DNA from 3 places in the Rhizobium centroccidentale genome. Region 3 is predicted to be linked to each of the others. Evidence: riboswitches for the same ligand, from Rfam matches in the RefSeq annotation. Region 3 holds a riboswitch; each other region holds the start of a gene.
What was found. A riboswitch is a leader RNA that binds a small molecule or an ion and turns the genes downstream of it on or off. The one in region 3 is predicted to bind thiamine pyrophosphate.
Positions count from the first base shown of each region.

Region 1: linked by a shared signal. The riboswitch ahead of thiM (hydroxyethylthiazole kinase) and the one ahead of thiB (thiamine ABC transporter substrate binding subunit) in region 3 are both predicted to bind thiamine pyrophosphate.
Region 2: linked by a shared signal. The riboswitch ahead of thiC (phosphomethylpyrimidine synthase ThiC) and the one ahead of thiB (thiamine ABC transporter substrate binding subunit) in region 3 are both predicted to bind thiamine pyrophosphate.

Region 1 covers NZ_JAQJCG010000003.1:523,793-530,951, reverse strand. The annotation lists gene PH562_RS06335 (sensor histidine kinase) at 1-178, shown strand, start outside; gene PH562_RS06330 (sigma-54-dependent transcriptional regulator) at 175-1,551, shown strand; gene PH562_RS06325 (hypothetical protein) at 1,605-3,215, opposite strand; gene yghU (glutathione-dependent disulfide-bond oxidoreductase) at 3,428-4,303, opposite strand; gene PH562_RS06315 (DUF1127 domain-containing protein) at 4,867-5,013, opposite strand; TPP riboswitch at 5,248-5,344, shown strand; gene thiM (hydroxyethylthiazole kinase) at 5,398-6,201, shown strand; gene thiE (thiamine phosphate synthase) at 6,198-6,836, shown strand; gene thiD (bifunctional hydroxymethylpyrimidine kinase/phosphomethylpyrimidine kinase) at 6,833-7,159, shown strand, end outside.
Region 2 covers NZ_JAQJCG010000003.1:346,761-353,919, reverse strand. The annotation lists gene PH562_RS05540 (EF-hand domain-containing protein) at 1-473, opposite strand, end outside; gene PH562_RS05535 (TetR family transcriptional regulator) at 972-1,613, shown strand; gene PH562_RS05530 (porin) at 1,892-2,833, opposite strand; gene PH562_RS05525 (hypothetical protein) at 3,438-4,181, shown strand; TPP riboswitch at 4,312-4,443, shown strand; gene thiC (phosphomethylpyrimidine synthase ThiC) at 4,536-6,362, shown strand; gene thiO (glycine oxidase ThiO) at 6,364-7,159, shown strand, end outside.
Region 3 covers NZ_JAQJCG010000023.1:38,799-45,957, reverse strand. The annotation lists gene PH562_RS24740 (MarR family winged helix-turn-helix transcriptional regulator) at 1-498, opposite strand, end outside; gene PH562_RS24735 (MDR family MFS transporter) at 666-2,204, shown strand; TPP riboswitch at 2,276-2,391, shown strand; gene thiB (thiamine ABC transporter substrate binding subunit) at 2,443-3,471, shown strand; gene thiP (thiamine/thiamine pyrophosphate ABC transporter permease ThiP) at 3,482-5,119, shown strand; gene PH562_RS24720 (thiamine ABC transporter ATP-binding protein) at 5,112-5,840, shown strand; gene PH562_RS24715 (M48 family metalloprotease) at 6,219-7,159, shown strand, end outside.

The sequences.
Region 1 (7,159 bases), on a different contig from region 3:
TCCCGCGGCAATCCTCGACTCGCTGTTTACACCCTTCAACACGTCCAAGGAAAAGGGCCTCGGTCTTGGTCTCGTCATTTCGAAGGATATCGTCGTCGATTATGGCGGCCGGATCGACGTCGAGAGCAATGGCAGCGGCACCCACTTCACCGTCTATTTGCGCAAGGCTACACCATGAGTGAGAGTTCCCCGGTTTTCCTGATCGACGACGATAGGGATCTGTTGAGGGCGACAAAGCAGACGCTTGAACTGGCTGGCTTTGCCGTTTCCGCCTTCTCTGCTGCTGCCGAAGCGCTCCATGCTCTCAGGGCCGATTTTGCCGGTGTCGTCGTTTCCGATATTCGCATGCCGCAAATGGACGGGCAGCAGCTCTTCGCTCGCATCAAGGCGCTCGACGCCGATCTGCCGGTCATTCTGGTGACTGGTCATGGCGATATTCCGATGGCGGTTCAGGCGATCCAGGATGGCGCTTATGATTTCATCGCGAAGCCCTTCGCCACGGATCGGCTTGTGCAGAGCGTGCGGCGCGCGGCCGAGAAGCGACGCCTTGTGCTCGAAAATCGGGCGCTGCGGCAGGCGGCGGAGCAGGCCCAGAGCGATCTGCCGCTAATCGGCCAGACCCCCGCAATTGAACGGCTGCGGCATACGCTGCGACAGATCGCCGATACCGATGTCGACGTGCTTGTCACGGGCGAGACCGGCAGCGGCAAGGAAGTGGTGGCAAGCCTGCTGCATCGCTGGAGCCGTCGCGCAAACGGTAATTTCGTTGCGCTGAACTGCGGTGCACTGCCTGAAACCGTGATCGAGAGCGAGCTTTTCGGCCATGAGCCGGGCGCTTTTACGGGCGCCCAGAAGAAGCGCGTCGGGCGCATCGAGCATTCAAGCGCTGGCACCCTGTTTCTCGACGAGATCGAAAGCATGCCGCCGGCAATCCAGGTGCAGATGCTGCGCGTGTTGGAAATGCGCGAGGTGACACCGCTCGGCACCAATGAGGTCCGCCCCGTCGATCTTCGCGTCGTCGCGGCAGCGAAAGTCGATCTCGGCGATCCCCGCCAGCGGGGCGATTTCCGCGAAGATCTCTATTATCGCCTGAACGTCGTCACGCTTTCCATTCCGCCGCTGCGTGAGCGGCGCGACGATATTCCCCTACTCTTCGGCCATTTCGCCGATCGCGCCGCCGGCCGCTTCAAGCGCGAGGTGCCGGCCATATCCGACACGGTGCGCCGCCATCTGCGGGAGCATGACTGGCCGGGCAATGTTCGCGAACTCTCGCATTTTGCCGAGCGCTTCGTGCTCGGTCTCGAATCGGCAGCAACGGTAAAATCCGACGAAACGCCGGCGGCGGATGAGGGCTTGCCTTTGCCCCTTCGGGTAGAGCGCTACGAAGCCGAACTCATCCGCGAAACCCTGTCGCAGAACAATGGCGACGTACGCCGCACCATCGAAGCGCTCGGCATTCCCAGGAAGACCTTCTATGACAAGCTCCAGCGGCACGGCATCGTCAGAGGCGATTTTGCCGGCTTTGACGGAGATGATCGCCGAGGCTCATGATCCCATTGCCGATGAGCCACCACGCCAGCTGAAGCGCGTTTCCGTGATGCGCTTCAGGCGCTGCGGCGCATCTCCCTGGCATTGGGACCGTCGCTTAGTCGGGCTGCTGCCTCGGCGGTGCGATCCAGAACCAGCATCGCTTGCGCGACCACCGCCCCAAAGGCTTCATCGCTTCTGGAAGCGGCCACGACCAGCGGCGCGCTCAGGCAAATTCTAAGGGCACTCGCCGGCACATCACCAAAATCGGCGCAGCGAACGGGCTGCCCGAGACGCACCAACGCAACTCCATTGCCGCCGGCAGCCAAATCCTTGTAAACGGCAGCCATTTCCGTCGCCGTCAGCATCGCGCCACTCGTGCAATTGCGCAGGTAGAACGAAAAGATGGAGGGAATCTCGTCCCAGCGAAGAGCCGATGATGCGCCCCACAGCGCACGCCGTTCCAATGGCCGGCTCTGCAAAGGCTCGAAAGCCGGATCGTTCGCAAGACGATCAGAGACGGCGTCGGCAAAAGCGGACAAGACGGCAATCATGCGATCTTCGGCTACACCGACGAGGCGTTCGAGCTCGAACAACGCGGCTTTCCAGCGCAGCAGCAGGCCGAGATTGGCGCGGTCCGGCAAGGTATCGCGAGCGGCCCAGTCTTCTGGCCACTCCGCCTTTCCGCAGTAATCCGCCAGAGCGGCGGGCAGCATACGCGACTTGAAGCGCGCCGACATTTGCGGCGGGCACAGAAGCGCGCCGCTGAAAATCGGCCCGGCAAGGAATTTCGAACCCGTGAGCGCGACCATGAAACCATGTGCGAGATAGGCCCGGATCGTTGCCGCCGACAGACGAAACTGGCAGGCGTCGATCATGATATCCAGCACCGTCCCGAACCGCTCCTTCAGACGCAGAACGGTCTCGAGACCTGGCGCTAGGAGGCTGGTCTTCGATACATCGGTTACCACAAGCAGGCATCTGAGGCCGGCTGCGCGAGCAAGCTCGATAAGGCCGCGCAACTCCTCCTCCACCTGGCTATCGGCACGAAGAGAACCATCCTTGTTGCGCACGGCGATCGTGGCGTTGCGCGTGGCATTCCCCGGTCGCAATTCCTCGCCCTTGGCAACAGTCCGTGCGCTACTGACACGGCTCATGAAATGCCGCCCGGCCGACGCCATCATGACGCCGCTGCCCGTTTCGTTCCCCATCAGCGTGATGGTCATTAGGGCACGTTCGTCCTCTCCCGCCAGCAGCGCGGCCGAAAAAAGGTGGATGTCTGTGCCCGATGTGGCCAGGATCGCATCGATTCGGGCGGCCGAGTTTTGACTCAAGCCAAGTAAGCGCAGCAGATCGTCACGCACGTGCCTGATTTCGCGATCGTAGACAGCCGCCGACGATCCCGCTTCCATCGCCCTCATCAGATCCGCGTAATAGGATTCGACCGCGGCGAAGGCGGCGGCGGAGATGGTGGATGCCGTCGACGAGCCGAAAGCGAGATCTTCGGGCCGGGGTGCCGGACCATAGCCGTACATATTGAGCCCGCTGACCGGATCGCAATCCAGCCGTTCATCGCCACCCGACACCAGGTGTTTTAGCAGCGCATCCCTGGCCTCGCCTCGCTGCAGCGACGACGCACCCGCGGTCATGTTCTCATCCAGGGCACGGTCGTCAGCAATTTGCTGCATGGAGAAGTATTCCTCTTTCGCCAAAGTCGAAACGCTTCGCAGGATCGCGCCGCGTTCTATGCCAAGCGGGAGACCCTCGGCAGCCGAACATTACGCTTCACAAGATGGAGCGAGGCTGACTTGCCAAGGCCGGCAGCACCCGCAGTAAGCAAAATAAAAAAGCTCGCGATCCGGAGGGTCGCGAGCTCATTTCTGCAAAGCGAATTGGCGTATCAGCCGGCTGCTTCCAGCTTATCCTGCGTCTTCGTATCGAAGTCGCTGGCATCGTGGCGCTCACGCAGCTGCTCGGACGGATCGCCCGACATGCGGTTGACCATACGGCCGCGCTTGACGGCAGGACGCGAGTAGATTTGCTCGGCCCAGCGCTGCACGTTCTTGTAGTCCTGCACCTGCAGGAACTCGGCCGCGCCATACTGCCACCCCTTGGCCAAACCGCCGTACCACGGCCAGATGGCGATATCGGCAATCGTGTAGTCGCTGCCGGCTATATATTCGCTTTCGGCCAGGCGGCGATCGAGAACATCGAGCTGACGCTTCACCTCCATGGCAAAACGGTCGATCGCATATTCGATCTTCGTCGGTGCATAGGCGTAGAAATGACCGAAACCACCGCCGAGATAGGGAGCGCTGCCCATCTGCCAGAACAGCCAGGAGATGCATTCGGCACGAGCCGGCTGCTCGGTCGGCAGGAAGGCACCGAATTTTTCGGCGAGATACATCAAAATCGAGGCCGATTCGAAAACGCGGACCGGCTTAGGCCCGCTGCGGTCGAGCAAGGCCGGAATCTTGGAGTTCGGATTGACGTCGACGAAACCGCTGCCGAACTGATCGCCCTCACCGATCTTGATCAGCCAGGCATCATATTCCGCGCCGCTGTGACCAAGCGCCAGCAGCTCTTCGAGCATGATGGTGACTTTCACGCCGTTCGGCGTTCCAAGCGAATAGAGCTGAAGGGAATGGCGTCCCACAGGCAGTTCCTTCTCGTGGGTAGGGCCGGCGATCGGGCGATTGATATTGGCGAACTGGCCGCCATTGGCCTTGTTCCAGGTCCAGATTTTCGGCGGCGTATATTCGACAGAACCGGTCATGGGCATCCTCCTTTTTCGGGAATCGAATTTGGGCGATCTTCGATGTAGCGCGCTACATAGGTCGCACATAGGGGCCGCTCTTCATTTTTGCGAGAGGAGAATGCGCACTCTTTAACACGGAAGCGCACTTGCCACCTGGGTTGGAGCGCGGGCTCCTCGGTCAAGTTAGGCCATTGGCAAACGTCTGGAGGTTCATGAAACGAAAAAGCCTGCCGCGGGAGGAGGAGCGGCAGGCTTTTTACAAGAACCGAACAGCGGATGGGAGGAGGAGTTCCGCTATTCCTGCAGCCGTCCCTGGGAGGAGGATAAGGACGTCTGCCAAGCGAAGGGATGCGGGAGGAGGTGCATCGCTTCGATGAAGACAAACATACCAGTCTTTTGCTCAGTTCATAGGCATTTCTTTGCAAGGCAGTTATGCGCCATGCGAAAACCGGGCAGCTAGGTCGATCGCAATCTTCAACCAGCACGGCGAAGAATGAGCGGGATGCCCACAAAGCAAAAGCGCCTGCTCGGGGGAACAGGCGCTGGCATAATGCAGCTTTTATAAGGAGCCGTTGCGGCCGTTAGCGAGCGATCGCTGCGCGGGCAACGTTGCGGATTTCGCCGCGATCGATACCCAGATCATGCAGTTCGCGCGTGGACATACGGCCCAGTTCGGCCACCGTCTGACGATACTTGCGCCAGTTATTGAAAGAGCGTGCTACGTTCATGATGATCCCCTTTCCTTGGGCTTTCGAAGCTGAGCTGCCGTGCTTGGCGCTCCCGTCGCTTCGATGAGAAATATATAGTCGAAACCCTCGGCTTTTTGCAGAGCTAAGGAATCACTGCACCTATGCAAATTCTGCATATGTCGCCCGAAAAGCAGGCGGTCGTCATCCTGTCGATCACGCCTGCCTTTACGATTTGCTGATGACAGCGCCTCCTTTGTCTGCGAAAAGAAGAGAGATGAGAGACAGGGGCGTCCGCCATTCGGCGGGCTGAGAAGCACCCTTCGAACCTGAACCAGATCATGCTGGCGGAGGGAGTCGCTCGGGACCTCGCGAAACACTGCACGTCGTCCCCACGCGTCTCGCCCGCCCGAAAGAAGGGGCGATATGCAGAACCAAATCACAGCAGGTAGTCAGCTTCGCACCATGCGGGCCAATCCTCCGTTGGTGCAATGCATCACCAATTTCGTCGCCATGAATATCGCGGCCAATGTGATGCTTGCCGCCGGGGCATCGCCGGCAATGGTACATGCCGAAGAGGAAGCCGGCGAGTTTGCCGCTATCTCCGGCGCACTGACGATCAATATCGGCACGCTCTCGTCCGGCTGGCTTGCCGGCATGTTGAAGGCCGCGCAGTCGGCAAACGAGGTGGGCAAACCCTGGGTCCTCGATCCCGTCGCCCATTATGCGACTGCGTTTCGTCGCGGTGCCATCGCGCGCTTGCTGGAATTAAAGCCGACAATCATTCGCGGCAACGCATCCGAGATCATCGCGCTTGCCGGCGGCACGAGCCGCGGCCAGGGCGTCGATAGCAGGGATGCGGTCGAGCAAGCCGAAGATTCCGCCCGACTGTTCGCCGCAAGGCACGGCTGCATCGTCGCGGTCACCGGCGTTACGGATTTCGTGACGGATGGGCAGAAGGCGAAGCGCATTGCCGGCGGTTCGCCATTGATGCCGCAAGTGACCGCACTCGGATGCTCGCTAACCTGCCTTGTCGGTGCGTTTGCGGCGGCAGCTCCGGATGATCCTTTCGATGCGACCATAGCGGCGCTTGCCGTCTTTGCCGTCGCTGGCGCACGGGCAGGAGCGACGGCGGATGGCCCCGGCTCCTTCTCCTGGCGCCTCCTCGATGCCCTTGCCGCCCTAACCCCGGAAACGCTGGATCGCGACGCAAGGATATCGGCAGCATGAAGAAAGACTTCGATCTCTCGCTCTATCTCGTCCTCGATCCGCTGCTATGCCGTGATCTCGGCATGGTGGAGACGACGCGGGCGGCGGTGGCCGGCGGCGCGACTCTGGTCCAGCTTCGCGACAAGGAGGCTTCGACCGCTGCCATGATCGAGACGGGCCGCGCCCTCAAGCAAATCCTGCACGGAACGAATGTCCGGCTGATCGTTAACGACAGTGTCGAGGCTGCCATCGCCATCGGCGCCGATGGCCTCCATATCGGTCAGGAGGATATGAAGGCTGCCAATGCGCGTCGCATGATCGGCCCGGACATGATCCTCGGCCTCTCGGTGGAAACGGAGGCCCTCGCCTCCGCCATCGATGCCCATATCGTCGATTATGCTGGGATCGGTCCGGTCTTTGCCACGCCCACCAAGCCCGACCATAAGCAGCCGATCGGCTTCGACGGGCTTGCTCGCATCGTCAGGCTTTGCCCAGTTCCATCAGTCGCAATCGGTGGCCTGAAAGCAGAGCATGCTGCAAGCGTTTACTCGGCCGGAGCCGATGGTCTCGCGGTTGTCTCGGCCATTTGCGGCCAACCGGACCCGCAAGCCGCGACAACCATCATCGCGAAAGCCATCAAGGAGGCTCACCTATGATCCGCAATGTCTTATCCATCGCTGGCTCCGATCCTTCCGGCGGCGCTGGCATTCAGGCCGACCTGAAGGCTTTCTCCGCCCGCGGCGTCTATGGAATGGCAGCTCTGACCGCATTGACCGCGCAAAACACGCAGGGCGTCTCCGGTGTCCATCCCGTGCCCCCTCATTTCGTGGCAGACCAGATCAATGCGATCTTTGCCGACGTCCGTGTGAATGCCGTCAAGATAGGCATGATCGCCAATGCCGCCATCGCCAATGCCGTCGCGGACATTCTGGCGCGGCATCGCGATGTGCCCGTCGTCCTCGACCCGGTCATGATCGCC
Region 2 (7,159 bases), on a different contig from region 3:
TTGTCGGTGTCGAAGCTTTGGAACAATTGCTGCGCCTGGGTTTCGCTGACGTCCGACGGGCGTGCGGCCACGAATTCCGCTTCGCTGATATTGCCGTCGCCATTGGTGTCCATGGCGCTGATCGTATCGCTTTGGCTGCCATCCTGGCTGCCGGTTGCGGAAGTCTGCTGCGTACTTGACGTCGAACTGGTGGAGTTGCTGTTGGAATCCGATGTCGAGCCATCGCTGCCGATGCCGGCCTGCATGTTGAGAATCATGTTCATCAGCTGCGCGACGAGCTGTTCTGCCGAAGCGATCTGAGATTGATCGTCTGAAGACGAAGAGGAACTCGTGCCGGAAGAACTGCCCGACGAATTGCCGGAGGAGCTGTCGGACAGCAAGGACGCGATGGAATCATCAGCCGTCGACGCTGTAGAGCGCGAGGTCTGGTATTGATAATAATTGCTCGATGAGATCGAGTAGATGCTCGTCATTGGGGCCTCCAGATACGAGCGTTGAGAGGAACTCGGATGACTTATGCGTACGCGACTTGAACACGATCGATACCAGACCCGACCGCGTGAAGGCGGGAGCATGGTTTCGACAATCGATATGTGCGGATGGACTTGCGAACGCCGCCGATCAAACGCATCTTGCGCCCCAACTTGACCGATGCATCTTTTCCAGAGCAGGCGTCCCGGGATCACCCCGCCAATATGTATGTCGCCATCATGGCTATATTGGCATCTGCACATTTTCGATTTTCACTTCCCAACGTGGGGAAATTGCACAAGGAAACTTGCGCGTGGCTTATAGACGCTTGACGAACACATCCTGTTGCGATTTCCTTCCTCGATTTTTAGGGAATATATAAATTCCGCCACTCTGTTGAGGCATTGCTGGTATATGGGCTCCAGCACTGAGCGGCATTGATGGAAAAGAATACGAAGAAGAGGGGCACAGCTTGAACATCGGTTTCTGTGGAGAGGTGAATGAGGCGAACTAAGGAGGAGGCGGCGGAAACGAGGAGCGAGATTTTGCAATCCGCAAAAGCTCTGTTTCTCGACAAGGGCTACGAGAATGTGAGCCTGGAAGAGATAGCCGTAGTCGCCGGTGTCACACGGGGGGCAGTGCACTGGCATTTCAAGAACAAGCAAGGTCTGATGTTTGCGATTCGCGACGAGGCCCAGCAGCCGTTCAAGGATCTGGCGGAGCGGATGTCGAAAGAACTGCCGCCCAATCCGCTTGATCTCATCGCCGATACCATAGCTGCGATATTCGACGACATTCACAGCGATCCGCGCAAGCGCAGCATGTTGAAGGTGATGATGCATCTCGACATGGCATTTTGCGACGGGACGACAAGCCGGGCGAGCTCGTTCCGGCACGACATGCATGAAAATTTCGAACGCATTTTCACCCTGATGGATGAAAAGACGAAACTTCCGGCTCCCTGGACGCCGGATACGGCCGCTTCCGCTCTGACAGCAGTCATCGGCGGCCTGATCACCGAATGGACGCTCGACCGGGGCAGTTTCGAACTGGTTCCGTGTGGACAGATGTTCATAAAGATGGTGCTGAAGACCTGGTTCCCGCTGGCACAGACGCAGGAGCTGGCGATTACGGCGATCTGACGATACCGGAAAAAGCGTACAACGGTTTCCCCTTCGGAATTGAAGAGAACCAACGATAGCGGTTTCAAGCTTCTGCTGGGAGCCGAATCGATTGCCAGAAGCTGGAAATAAAAAAGGATCCGGAGGGAAAGCCAGATCCTTTGCTTTGATCGGAGGTCAACCGATCGATGAAAGAAGCCTGACGGATTGGAACGCCAGGCTTCTCATACCCGGCGCTAGGCCGGGTAATTCAATATTAGAAGCTACGCTCGAAGCGCAGGATACCAGCCCACTGATCCTTAGGCGAGCTGGAGGTTCCACTTCAGCTTTTCGTTGATCGGAACGCCAACGCCGCCCCAGACAGCCCAGTCACCCCAGCCGCACTTCGATGCATCGTTAACCGGGCAAGCCGAACGATCGAGGTTGGTGCCTGCGTACTTGTTGAGCTTGTCGCCGTCCGTGTTCCAGCCGCCCATCAAGAAGGCCGAGAAGGTACCGAAGTCAGCATCGACACGAGCCTTGATGGCGCCTTCTTCGACGATCGAGTCGTAACCGCCGACGACCTTGAAGCCCCATGCACCGGACTTGAAGCCGGCACCGGCAACGACGTCAGGAGCGTAGTGATTGCCCTTGTCGTCGGACCACCAGCTGGAGCCATAGGAAGCGCCCGAGCCGCTGGAGTTGCTGTCTTCAACCGAGACGACAGCCGTGAAGCCGTTGCCGGCATCGTAGCTGTAGGTCAACTGGTTGAGTTCGTACGGGCCGTCATAGATCACGTCGTCGTTGATGACGTCGCCGGCATAACCGATGTAGTAGTTATACTGCGAGTCGGCCTTACCGACGAGGAAGCCGCCGAGGCTGATGTTGGCGAACAGCAGCTTGGTGGAGGTCGAGTTGCCGTCGTTCCAGTCCCAACGGATGACCGTATTGGTCTTCAGCGGGCCGTATTCGGTGTCGGTCGCGGTGTCGACGCTCAGCTCGGCGCGGGTGTGCCAGAGCGTGCCATTCTTGCTGTTCGGGTTGTAGGCATCGTACCATTCGCCTTCGGTACGGACGCGGCCGCCGATCTTGAGGCAGGTTTCCGTGCCCGGAATGAAGAAGTAGCCAGCACCGTATGCGTCGCAGATGCGAACGTATTCCAGCGGCTCCGGCTCAGCAGCGACGATCGCGTCTGCTGCATGGGCACCGGATACTGCTGCCAGCGCAGCAGCGGAGCCGAGAAGAAGGCTCTTGATGTTCATTTTAAACTCCTGGTTGTATTATGCATTTCTATTTTACCGCGAGCGCAGAACTGGAGCATCACCCTGGAGATCGGTTTGGTCTAAACACGACCGGGCAGCCCGGCAAATACGCACCTGATGTTGGCTTGAGTCCCCTCGAACCTTCATGATTACCCCCGCGGTAAAAGGCTTTGAAATGCCTCTACCGATCCGGCCGATTGCTCGACCGTAAGACAACTTATGTCCTGACAGTGGATTTACAAACAGCCCGTATGTTTGTCAATTATATGAAGGGCGCTGAGGCGTTAGTCTTGGCTGCTGTTGCTTAAATGCAACTCGCGACCGCGGGCCATGGTGGCATCCGGCAAGGATGGCAAAGATGTCCCTGTTCACAAGAACGCCTGCCAGTCGGGTCGTCATCGCATTTAAGGCCAGCGCGATGTCGGCGGTCGATGACGCCATGGCAGGCCAATCCGGTCATGGCATGGCCATCGGAAATTCCGCGGCAAATGACCGGTCGGCTTGAGCAAAGATCAGCAATGAATTTCAACAATTCGCTACACACAGAAATGTTGAATTTTCCTAGATTCCGGCGACTCGCGCCATCGGAGAGGGAAAATCGCGAATGAATGAGAACCGGCTGATCTTCATAGCGACTCCCTGCTTCGGCGGCCTCGTCACCAAGGACTATATGCAGTCCATTTTCTCATTGATGCAGACGGGCGCGCAGGCAGGCATACAGCTGACGCTGGCCCTGCTCGGCAATGACGCCCTGATTACCCGCAGCCGAAACACGCTTGTCTCGTCTTTCCTGAACGATACGACGGCGACCCATATGCTCTTCATCGACGCCGACATCAGCTTCGAGCCTGATCAGGTCATGAGGCTGCTGGAAGCCGATAAGGACGTGGTCGCTGCCATGTATCCGATCAAGGATTATGATTGGGAGACGGCGGCCCGCATCAATTCAGCCGACGGCGAAACACTTGCGGCTGCCGCACTTCACTATGTCGGGACCCCGCTTGTCGGCGAGGTTGCAGAACGTGAAGGCGATTTCGTCAGCGCAGTCTATGCAGGCACCGGCATGCTTCTGATCAAGCGCAGCGTCATAGAAAGAATGATCGCGGCCTATCCGGAGCTGCGCTACAACGCAATCCACGCCTATCCCAGCACCAAACGCTCGCCCGGCACCCAATACGCCCTGTTCGAATGCATGGTCGAGGAGGGAACGGGAATCTATCTCAGCGAGGACTTCGCCTTCTGTCACCGCTGGCGAGCCCTCGGCGGCAAGATCTGGCTTGATACCGCGAGCAAGCTGTCCCATACCGGCCCTCATCGCTTCGTCGGCAATACCACACCGCGTTACTGAGGCGCGTCAAGTCAGCGCGATGATCCGCACGATAAAGTTGTAATTCGGCGCGCGCGGCAATGGTCAATCTCCCGAAAATGCGGCCATCGCTACGGGGTTGACAGAGGACAAGAGTAAGGCATAGCCTTTTCACATTCACCAGGGGGGTCCCGGCAAGGGGCTGAGATACTGCTGGACAACGAGGCTTTGCCTCCTGTGGCGCAGTGACCCGTTGAACCTGATCCAGTTCATACTGGCGTAGGGACGGTGCAAGCGCTCGATGGCTTCGGATTCCCGCCTGGATTCCATGCCGGCGGCTTTTCATCATTCCGGCTGATTGACTGGGTCTCCAACTGCAACTTGGAGCCTCAAACCATGAATATTGCCGCAAAGAATCTCACTCCGACTGTCACCACCGGCCCGCTGCCGGCATCCCGGAAAATCTATATCCCCGGGGAAATCCACACAGACATCCGCGTGCCGATGCGCGAAATCAGCGTCCATCCGACCTCGGGCGAACCGCCTGTCGTTGTCTATGATTCTTCCGGCCCCTATACGATCGAGGGCGCCGATATTCGCATCGAGCAGGGTCTGTTGCAGCTGCGCCGCGACTGGGTTCTCGCCCGCGGCGATGTCGAGGCTTATGAAGGCCGGCATGTGCGCCCTGAGGACAACGGTTTCGTCACCGGCGAACGGCTGACGCCGGAGTTTCCGGCCAAACGGCAGCCCCTGCGGGCAAAAGACGGCAAAGCGGTCACCCAACTTGCCTACGCGCGCGCCGGCATCATCACCCCGGAAATGGAATTCATCGCCATCCGCGAGAATCTCGGCCGCAAGGCGAAGGCAGAAGCCCTGATCCGCGATGGCGAAAGCTTCGGCGCCCATATTCCGGATCATGTCACCCCGGAATTCGTCCGCCAGGAGGTTGCCGCCGGCCGCGCGATCATCCCGGCCAACATCAATCATCCGGAAAGCGAGCCGATGATCATCGGCAGGAATTTCCTGGTGAAGATCAACGCCAATATCGGCAATTCCGCCGTCACCTCTTCCATGGCGGAGGAAGTCGAGAAAATGGTCTGGGCCGCGCGCTGGGGCGCCGATACCGTCATGGACCTTTCGACCGGCCGCAACATCCATAATATCCGTGAGTGGATCATCCGCAATTCGCCGCTGCCGATCGGCACGGTGCCGCTCTACCAGGCGCTGGAAAAGGTCGGCGGCATTGCCGAGGAGCTCACCTGGGAGGTCTATCGCGATACGCTGATCGAGCAGGCCGAACAGGGCGTCGACTATTTTACCATCCATGCCGGCGTGCGGCTGCATTACATTCCGCTGACCGTCAACCGCGTCACCGGCATCGTTTCGCGCGGCGGGTCGATCATGGCCAAATGGTGTCTTCATCATCATCGCGAGAGCTTCCTTTACGAGCATTTCGAGGAAATCTGTGATATCTGCCGGGCCTATGACGTCTCCTTCTCGCTCGGAGATGGCCTGCGACCGGGCTCGATTGCCGATGCCAACGACGACGCCCAATTTGCCGAACTCGAGACGCTTGGCGAGTTGACGAAGATCGCCTGGGCAAAAGACTGCCAGGTGATGATCGAAGGCCCCGGCCATGTGCCGATGCACAAGATCAAGGAGAACATGGACAAGCAGCTGGCCGTCTGCGGCGAGGCGCCCTTCTACACGCTCGGACCGCTGACGACGGATATCGCGCCTGGCTACGATCACATCACATCGGGCATCGGCGCCGCAATGATCGGCTGGTTCGGCACGGCGATGCTCTGCTACGTCACGCCGAAGGAGCACCTTGGTCTGCCTGATCGCAACGACGTCAAGACCGGCGTCATAACCTACAAGATCGCCGCTCATGCGGCCGACCTCGCCAAGGGGCATCCGGCCGCTCAAGTCCGCGACGACGCATTGTCGCGTGCAAGATTCGAGTTCCGCTGGGAGGACCAGTTTAACCTGTCGCTCGATCCGGATACTGCCCGCAGCTTCCACGACGAAACCCTGCCGAAGGAAGCCCACAAGGTTGCGCATTTCTGCTCGATGTGCGGGCCTAAATTCTGCTCGATGCGGATTTCGCACGACATCCGCGCGGAGGCACAGAAGGAAGGGCTGGAAGCGATGGCGGCGAAATATCGGGAGGGCGGCGATCTCTATATGCCGGTCGAAGCCCCTGCCCAGACGGCCGAGTGAGATGCGCATCCTTGTCAAAGGGGCCGGCGTTGCCGGCCTCACGGTCGCTCACGAGCTGATCCGGCACGGAGCGGAGGTCACGATCTCAGATCCAAGCCGGGATTTTCAGCGCGCCGCATCCTGGCTTGCCGGCGGCATGCTGGCACCTTGGTGCGAGCGGGAAAGCGCCGATGAGGCTGTGCTGACGCTCGGCCGTGACTCAGCCGATCGATGGGAAGCGATTCTGCCGGGCAAGATCACCCGCAATGGAACGCTCGTCGTCGCGCCGAACCGCGATCAAAACGAGCTGAAGCGATTCGCCAGCCGCACGACGGGCTATCGCTGGGTAGACGACGACGAAATCGCCTCCCTTGAGCCTTCGCTCGCCGGTCGGTTCCGCCAAGGCCTGCTCTTTCAACGGGAAGCGCATCTCGATCCGCGCGAGATCCTGCAATCATTGAAGGACGATCTATCTGCAAAAGGCGTCGCCTTTATCGACAAGCTCGTGGATGACCATAGCTTCTCTGAGATCGTCGACTGCACGGGGGCTGCCCGCATCGGCCGCATCCACGATTTGCGCGGGGTTCGCGGCGAAATGCTCTATCTGCAAAGCGACGAGGTCTCGCTTACGCGGCCCGTCCGCCTGCTGCATCCACGTTTTCCCGTCTATATCGTACCGCGCGACGGAGGCCTGTTCATGGTCGGCGCGACGATGATCGAGACCGACTTCAAAGGGCCGATCACCGCCCGTTCGCTGATGGAACTCTTGAACGCAGCCTATGCGCTGCACCCGGCCTTTGCCGAAGCCGCCGTGATCG
Region 3 (7,159 bases):
GAAAACCTGCTCGTAGCCGCTGACATAGCGATCGAACAGCAGCGAGAAGCTCTCGATCTCCTCCTGCGTCCAGTCGGCGAAGATGCTGCCGATGACGGAGAATTTCTGCGCCTGGATCTCCGACAGCAATCTTTGACCCAGCGCGGTGAGCACCACCACGATACGCCGAGCATCCGCCTGCGATGCCTTGCGGCGCAGGACGCCGCGCGTCACCATGTCGGCCACGATGCGGCTTGCCCGGGACGGATCGATCCGCAGCATCTCGGCAATCGTGCCGACGGTGACTTCGCCCGTCGCCTCTGCCCGCCTCACGACATCGAGCACGTCGAGATGCGAAAGCTCGAGGCCCGGTGCCACGCTCTGGATGGCAAGCCTGCCGATCATGCGGCGGCCCGTCAGCAGACGCATGCGCGTCATCGCATGGCCGATGCGCAGGAGATTCTCGTCTTCGGTCAGCTCCGAGGCTTCAACTTCACGTGTATTGGTCGCAGATGTCATCTTTCCACCATATCAGAGGCAGAAAACAAATAAAACATGCAAACAGCATTCACCTGTCATTGACAATTATATGCTATTGGCACACATATATAAACTATGAAAACCGGGGCGTCCCGCGCATTCGATCGACCGCGCAGCGTTTCGGCCAAGCTCGGATTTCCTGCCCCATGGACATGCAGACAACTTTCGCGCCGCTCGTGGCGGATCATAAACGGCGGCTCATACTCTTCCTGTTTCTGATGACTGCCATGTTCATGGCAACGCTCGACAACCAGATCGTCTCTACGGCACTGCCGACGATCGTCGGCGAGTTCAGACATCTGGAGCGCTTCGGCTGGATCGGATCGGCCTATCTTCTCTCGCTCTCCGCCGTCATGCCCGTCTACGGCAAGCTCGGCGATCTCTTCGGCCGCAAATATGTGATGATGACGGCGATCGCGATCTTCACGATCGGCTCCGCCGTCTGCGGCCTTGCCGTCTCGATGGATACGCTGATCGCCGCCCGCGTCCTTCAAGGCTTCGGCGGCGGCGGTATCATGGTCTCGATCTTCGCCGTGAACGCCGATCTCTTCGAGCCGCGCGAGCGCGCACGCTACCAGAGCTATTCGAGCCTCGTGCTGATGGCGTCGGGCGCCATCGGCCCCGTTCTCGGCGGCACGATGAGCGATCTCTTCGGCTGGCGTTCGATCTTCCTCGTCAACGTGCCGATCGGCTTCATCGTGCTTACCGGCCTCGCCTTCATGCTGCCCTACCGCAAGCCGGCCCGCCGTCCGAAGATCGATTATGCCGGCGCCATCCTCCTTGCCCTGACGACGACAAGCATCGTGCTTGCTGCTGACGGAAGCGAACTCTTCGGGTCGCTGCTCTCGCCGCAATGCCTCGGTATTATCGCCTTCGGGGTAATCTGCGCCATCGCCTGGGTCTTCATCGAGCGCCGCGCACCCGAGCCCATCGTGCCGATGACGCTGTTCCGCAATCCGACATTCGGCCTTCTGCTGATCCTCTCGATCACCAGCGGTGCCGTGGCCATCGGCATGGTGAATTATTTCGCGCTCTTCCTGCAGACGACGACGGGCCTTTCGCCCTCCATGGCTGGGCTGCTGTTCATTCTCCTGACCGGCGGCATCGTCTGCGGTTCGCTATCGGCCGGCCGGCTGATCGCCGCAAGGGGCCGCTACAAGCCCTTCGCCGTCGCAAGTGCTGCCTGCAGCACAATCGCATTCGCTTCACTCGCCTTCGTCCATGCCGGCACGCCCATCGCCCTCATTGGCGGCCTGATGCTGCTGCACGGCGTCGGCATCGGCCTTGCCCAGCAGGTGCCCGTCATCGGCGTACAGAATGCAGCCGCAGCGCGTGACGTCGGCGCGGCGACGGGTGCCGTCACACTGTCGCGCATGGGCGGCGCCTCCATCGCCATTTCCGTCTATGGCGCCATCATCGCCGCCAAGCTCGGCAATGTCGGCGTCTCCATATCAGGCATATCCGACATCGAGCAGCTGACTCCGAAGATGATGGCCGCGTTGCCCGAGGCGACCCGCGAGGCCGTCGCCAATGCCTATGCGAGCGCCTTCAGCCCGCTGTTCATGACCGCCGCCGGCATCTGTCTCATCGGCCTGCTGACGGCGCTGACGCTGAAGAACGTGCAGCTTCCAAGTGCGGCGAAGAAATTCGACAGCCCGACGGCCGCCGCGCACGCCGCCGAGTAAGCTCCTTCGGCCTGCAATCGACAAGGGAATCATTTCCCTTGTCATCCCTCCGTCACAAGGCTAAATCTGCCGACGCTCTAACGGGGTGCCTATGTCCTTCAGGACATTTGGCTGAGAGGCTTTCATCGGCCAACCCGCGGAACCTGATCCGGCTAACACCGGCGGAGGGATTAGACGCGTGACAAAAATCATAGCGCCCTTTTCCCCTTCAAGACGAAACCAAAGAGGAGGCGCTACCATGCACAACCGTTCGCCATTGTCATTTTTTGCCGGCTTGGCGCTTGCCGCCGGAACGGCCTTTCTGGCTGCACAGCCTGCCGCTGCAGCCGACAAGACCCTGACCATCTACACCTATGAGAGCTTCACCGCCGATTGGGGTCCGGGCGCCAAGGTCAAAGCTGCCTTCGAAAAGACCTGCGGCTGCACGGTCAATTATGTCGCTGTCACTGACGGCGTCGCACTTCTCTCCCGCCTGAAGCTGGAAGGCGCCGGCACCAAGGCCGATGTCGTTCTCGGCCTCGACACCAATCTCGTCGACGAAGCTAAGGATACTGGCCTCTTCGATGCAAGCGGCGTCGACACCTCGGCACTCAAGGTTCCCGGCGGCTTCAAGGACGACGTTTTCGTGCCCTACGACTACGGCCATTTCGCCGTGATCTATGACAGCCAGACGGTTAAGAACCCACCGAAGAGCATGAAGGATCTCGTCGAGGGCGATCCCTCGCAGAAGATCGTCATCGAGGACCCGCGCACCTCGACGCCGGGCCTCGGCCTGCTGCTCTGGGTCAAGTCGATCTATGGCGACAAATCCGCCGATGCCTGGGCGAAGCTCAAAGGCCGCATCCTGACCGTCACCCCCGGCTGGTCGGAAGCCTATGACCTCTTCACCAAGGGCGAAGCGCCGATGGTGCTCTCCTACACGACGTCGCCGGCCTATCACATGATCGAGGATAAGACCGATCGCTATCAGGCCGCCGCCTTCTCGGAAGGACATTACATCCAGATCGAGGTTGCCGGCCTCATCAAGTCCTCGCCGAACAAGGAACTTGCGCGCGACTTCCTGAAGTTCATGATCTCGCCAGGCTTCCAGAATATCATTCCGACAAGCAACTGGATGATGCCGGCCTCGGCCACTTCGGAACCGCTGCCGGACGCCTTCAGCAAGCTCGTGGTGCCGTCGAAGACCTTCCTGATGAGCCCTGCCGACGTCGACAAGAACCGCAAAGCCTGGATCGACGAATGGCTGGCCGCCACCAGCGGCAACTGATGCTTTGACGATACTCACGGCACCAGAGCGAAGACGCGCCATTTCCGGCGGGACTTTCAGTCTCGCCGGCATCGTGCTCTTCGTCGGGATCGCCGTACTCGCCCTGCTCGCCGCCGGGATCGAATCTGGCGGCACCAATCCCCTGGCAGACCCCTACCTGCTGCGCGTCCTGCGCTTCACGCTGCTACAGGCGGTGTTCTCGACGCTGCTTTCCGTTATGCTCGCCATCCCGGTCGCCCGCGCATTGGCGCGCCAGCCGCGCTTTCCCGGCCGATTGTGGCTGATCCGGCTGATGGCCGTGCCTATGGGCCTGCCGGTGCTGATCGGCGCGCTCGGCCTGCTCGGCATTTGGGGCCGACAGGGGCTTATCAATCAGGCGCTATCAGCACTCGGCCTGTCACAGCCCGTCAGCATCTATGGCCTTGCCGGTATCCTACTTGCCCATGTCTTCTTCAACATGCCCCTCGCCTGCCGGCTGATGCTGGCCGGGTTGGAGCGTGTGCCGGCTGAATATTGGCTGGTGGCCGGCGGACTCGGCATGAGGCCTGCCTCGGTCTTCCGCTTCATCGAATGGCCTGTCCTGCGCGGCCTCATTCCCGGCATTGCCGGCCTTATCTTCATGCTCTGCGCCACCAGTTTCACGCTGGTCCTGATCCTCGGCGGCGGTCCAGCTGCGACGACGCTGGAAGTGGCGATCTATCAGGCCCTCCGCTTCGATTTCGATCCCGGCCGCGCCGTCCTGTTGTCGCTGCTGCAAATCGTCGTCACTCTCGTCATCCTTGGCGCCATGACGCTGTTTCGCACACCGGACGATCATGGGCTAACCAGCGGCCGCGCCCTGCGGCGCATCGATGGGCAGGCGCCCGCCGCCCGATGGATCGATGCCATCATGCTGTCGACCGCCACGCTCTTTCTCGGCCTGCCGCTTGCTTCGGTCGTCGTCACCGGCCTTGAGGCGAACCTCTTTAAGCTCGCCGGCCAGCCGATCTTTCTGCAGGCGGCAGTCACAAGTCTTGCAATCGCGCTTGCTGCGGGCCTTCTGGCCGTACTGATATCCTTCGCGATCATTCGCGCCCGCTCGGTGATATCTGCGGATCGCCGAAAGTCCCTCGGTCTGCGCGGCCTGGCGATCGCATTAGGCGCAAGCTCCTCCCTCATCCTGCTGGTGCCACCGATTGTGCTGGCAACCGGCTGGTTCCTGGCACTCCGGCCGTTGGGAGATCCGAGCCGCTTTGCGGCCACCCTGATCGTCGTCATCAACGCGCTGATGGCGCTGCCTTTCGTCATCCGCGTCATCGAGCCGGCCTATGCGGTCCATGTCAGTCGCACCGAACGGCTGGCGGCGAGCCTTGGCGTTCACGGCATTTCCCGCCTTCGCCTCATCGATTGGCCCGGTCTGCGCAAACCGCTCTTTACGGCACTGTCTTTCGCAATGGCCCTGTCGCTAGGCGATCTCGGCGCCGTGGCCCTCTTCGGCTCGGACAGCCTGATGACCCTGCCCTGGCTGGTCTATAGCAAACTCGGCAGCTACCGCACCAATGATGCCGATGGATATGCCTTGATCCTTGGCCTTGTATGTCTTCTCCTGACCATTGCCGGCACGGCCGGCCAAGGCGCACGCGATGACGAAAGCAGGCGGCATGACTGACGGCCACGACAGGAACGAACGGGGCATTGCCATGGCCGGCGTTGAGCTGCGCCTTGGCACCCATGATTTCCGTTTCGACTGTGATTTGCCACAAGGCAAGATCATAGCTGTCGCCGGCCCATCGGGATCAGGAAAATCGACCTTCCTCAATTTGCTAGCCGGCTTCGAACCGCCGGATCGGGGCCGCATTCTGCTTGCCGGACAGGATGTAACCGGCCTGCATCCCGCCGAGCGGCCCGTGTCGCTCGTCTTCCAGGACAACAACCTCTTTGCCCATCTCGACCTCTTCACCAATATCGGTCTCGGCATCAACCCCTCGCTGAGGCTCTCGGCGCAGGACCGGCAAAAGGTCTCGAAAGCCCTGGCGCGCGTCGGACTGCCCGGTTTCGAGACGCGCAAACCGGGGACGCTCTCCGGTGGCGAACGGCAGCGCGCTGCCTTCGCAAGGGCGCTGGTGCGCGACAAGCCGATCCTTTTGCTCGACGAACCCTTCGCCGCCCTCGATCCCGGCCTGCGCTCCGGCATGGTCGAACTTCTGAAAACCCTGCATCGCGACACCGGCAATACGGTGCTGATCGTCTCGCATGATCCCGCCGAAGTGCGGCGCCTTGCCGACCACGCCGTCTTCATCGATGGCGGCACGATCAGGCTCGCCGCTCCCATCGGAACCTTCCTAGAGACGGACAGCATTCCGGCATTGACCACATTTCTGCAACATTGATTGTGTCATGGCATCTTGTCGCTGGTTTTGCCTTAATTTCGTCGCGGCAAGCGGCTGAAAGTCCTGGGGAATGCTTGCTAAAATACAACGCCGCCACATTTAAACGGAGTCTCGCTATGCAACCGGTGCCAAAATCGGCTACAGCAAGGGGTGGAGACCGTCCGGGTAAACGCGGATCGATGGGGGCGGAAACAACCTTTGTCGGCGCACGACGATGATCGGCCCGGTAAGGATCAACCGGATTTGGCGCCGAGCCGGCATGACAGCGAAATGAGTAGGATACAGGTCCTGAAGCAGAGCAAGCGAGCAGAACGAAGGATCAATGTGACCGTCGCAGCCCGTTTGCGCCGCTTTGTGCCCTTCCTTACGGCCGCGGCAATGTTGAACAGCTGCCAGACGGTGATGGATCAATCCTATCAGCCGAGCGTTTCGCCCTCCGCCAATCCGCAGATCGTTTCCGAAGTGCAGAAGAACGATCCGCGCGCACAGATGGGCGCTCGCGAGCATCCACGTATCCTCGCAAGCTATGGCGGCGAATACAAGGATGCCAAGACCGAGCGCCTCGTTGCCCGCATCGCCGGCGCGCTGACCAGCGTGTCGGAGAATCCGCAGCAGTCCTACCGCATCACCATCCTCAATTCGCCCTCGATCAACGCCTTTGCGCTGCCAGGCGGCTATCTCTACGTGACACGCGGCCTTCTGGCGCTTGCCAATGATGCATCCGAAGTCGCCGCGGTGCTATCGCACGAGATGGCTCACGTAACAGCCAATCACGGCATCGAGCGGCAGAAACGCGAGGAAGCCGAAGTCATCGCCAGCCGTGTCGTTTCGGAAGTTCTGTCGAGCGATCTGGCCGGCAAGCAGGCGCTCGCCCGCGGCAAGCTGCGTCTTGCCGCCTTCTCGCGCCAGCAGGAACTCCAGGCCGACGAGATCGGTATTCGCACACTCGGTCAGGCCGGCTACGATCCTTACGCCGCGGCGCGCTTCCTGAACGCGATGGAGGATTATAGCCGCTTCATGTCGGCCAATTCCGACGTGGACCAGAGCCTGGACTTCCTTTCGAGCCATCCGAGTACGCCGCAGCGTATCGACCTTGCCAAGGCCCATGCGCGCGAATTCGGCGAAGAAGGCAAGGTCGGCGACATCGGCCGCGACTATTATCTCAACGGCATCGACGGCCTCCTCTATGGCGACAGCCCGGAGGAGGGCTATGTGCGTGGTCAGACCTTCCTGCATGGCGGCCTCGGCATCCGCTTCGACGTGCCGCCCGATTTCCGTATCGACAACAAGGTCGAAGCCGTCATGGCGACTGGCCCCGG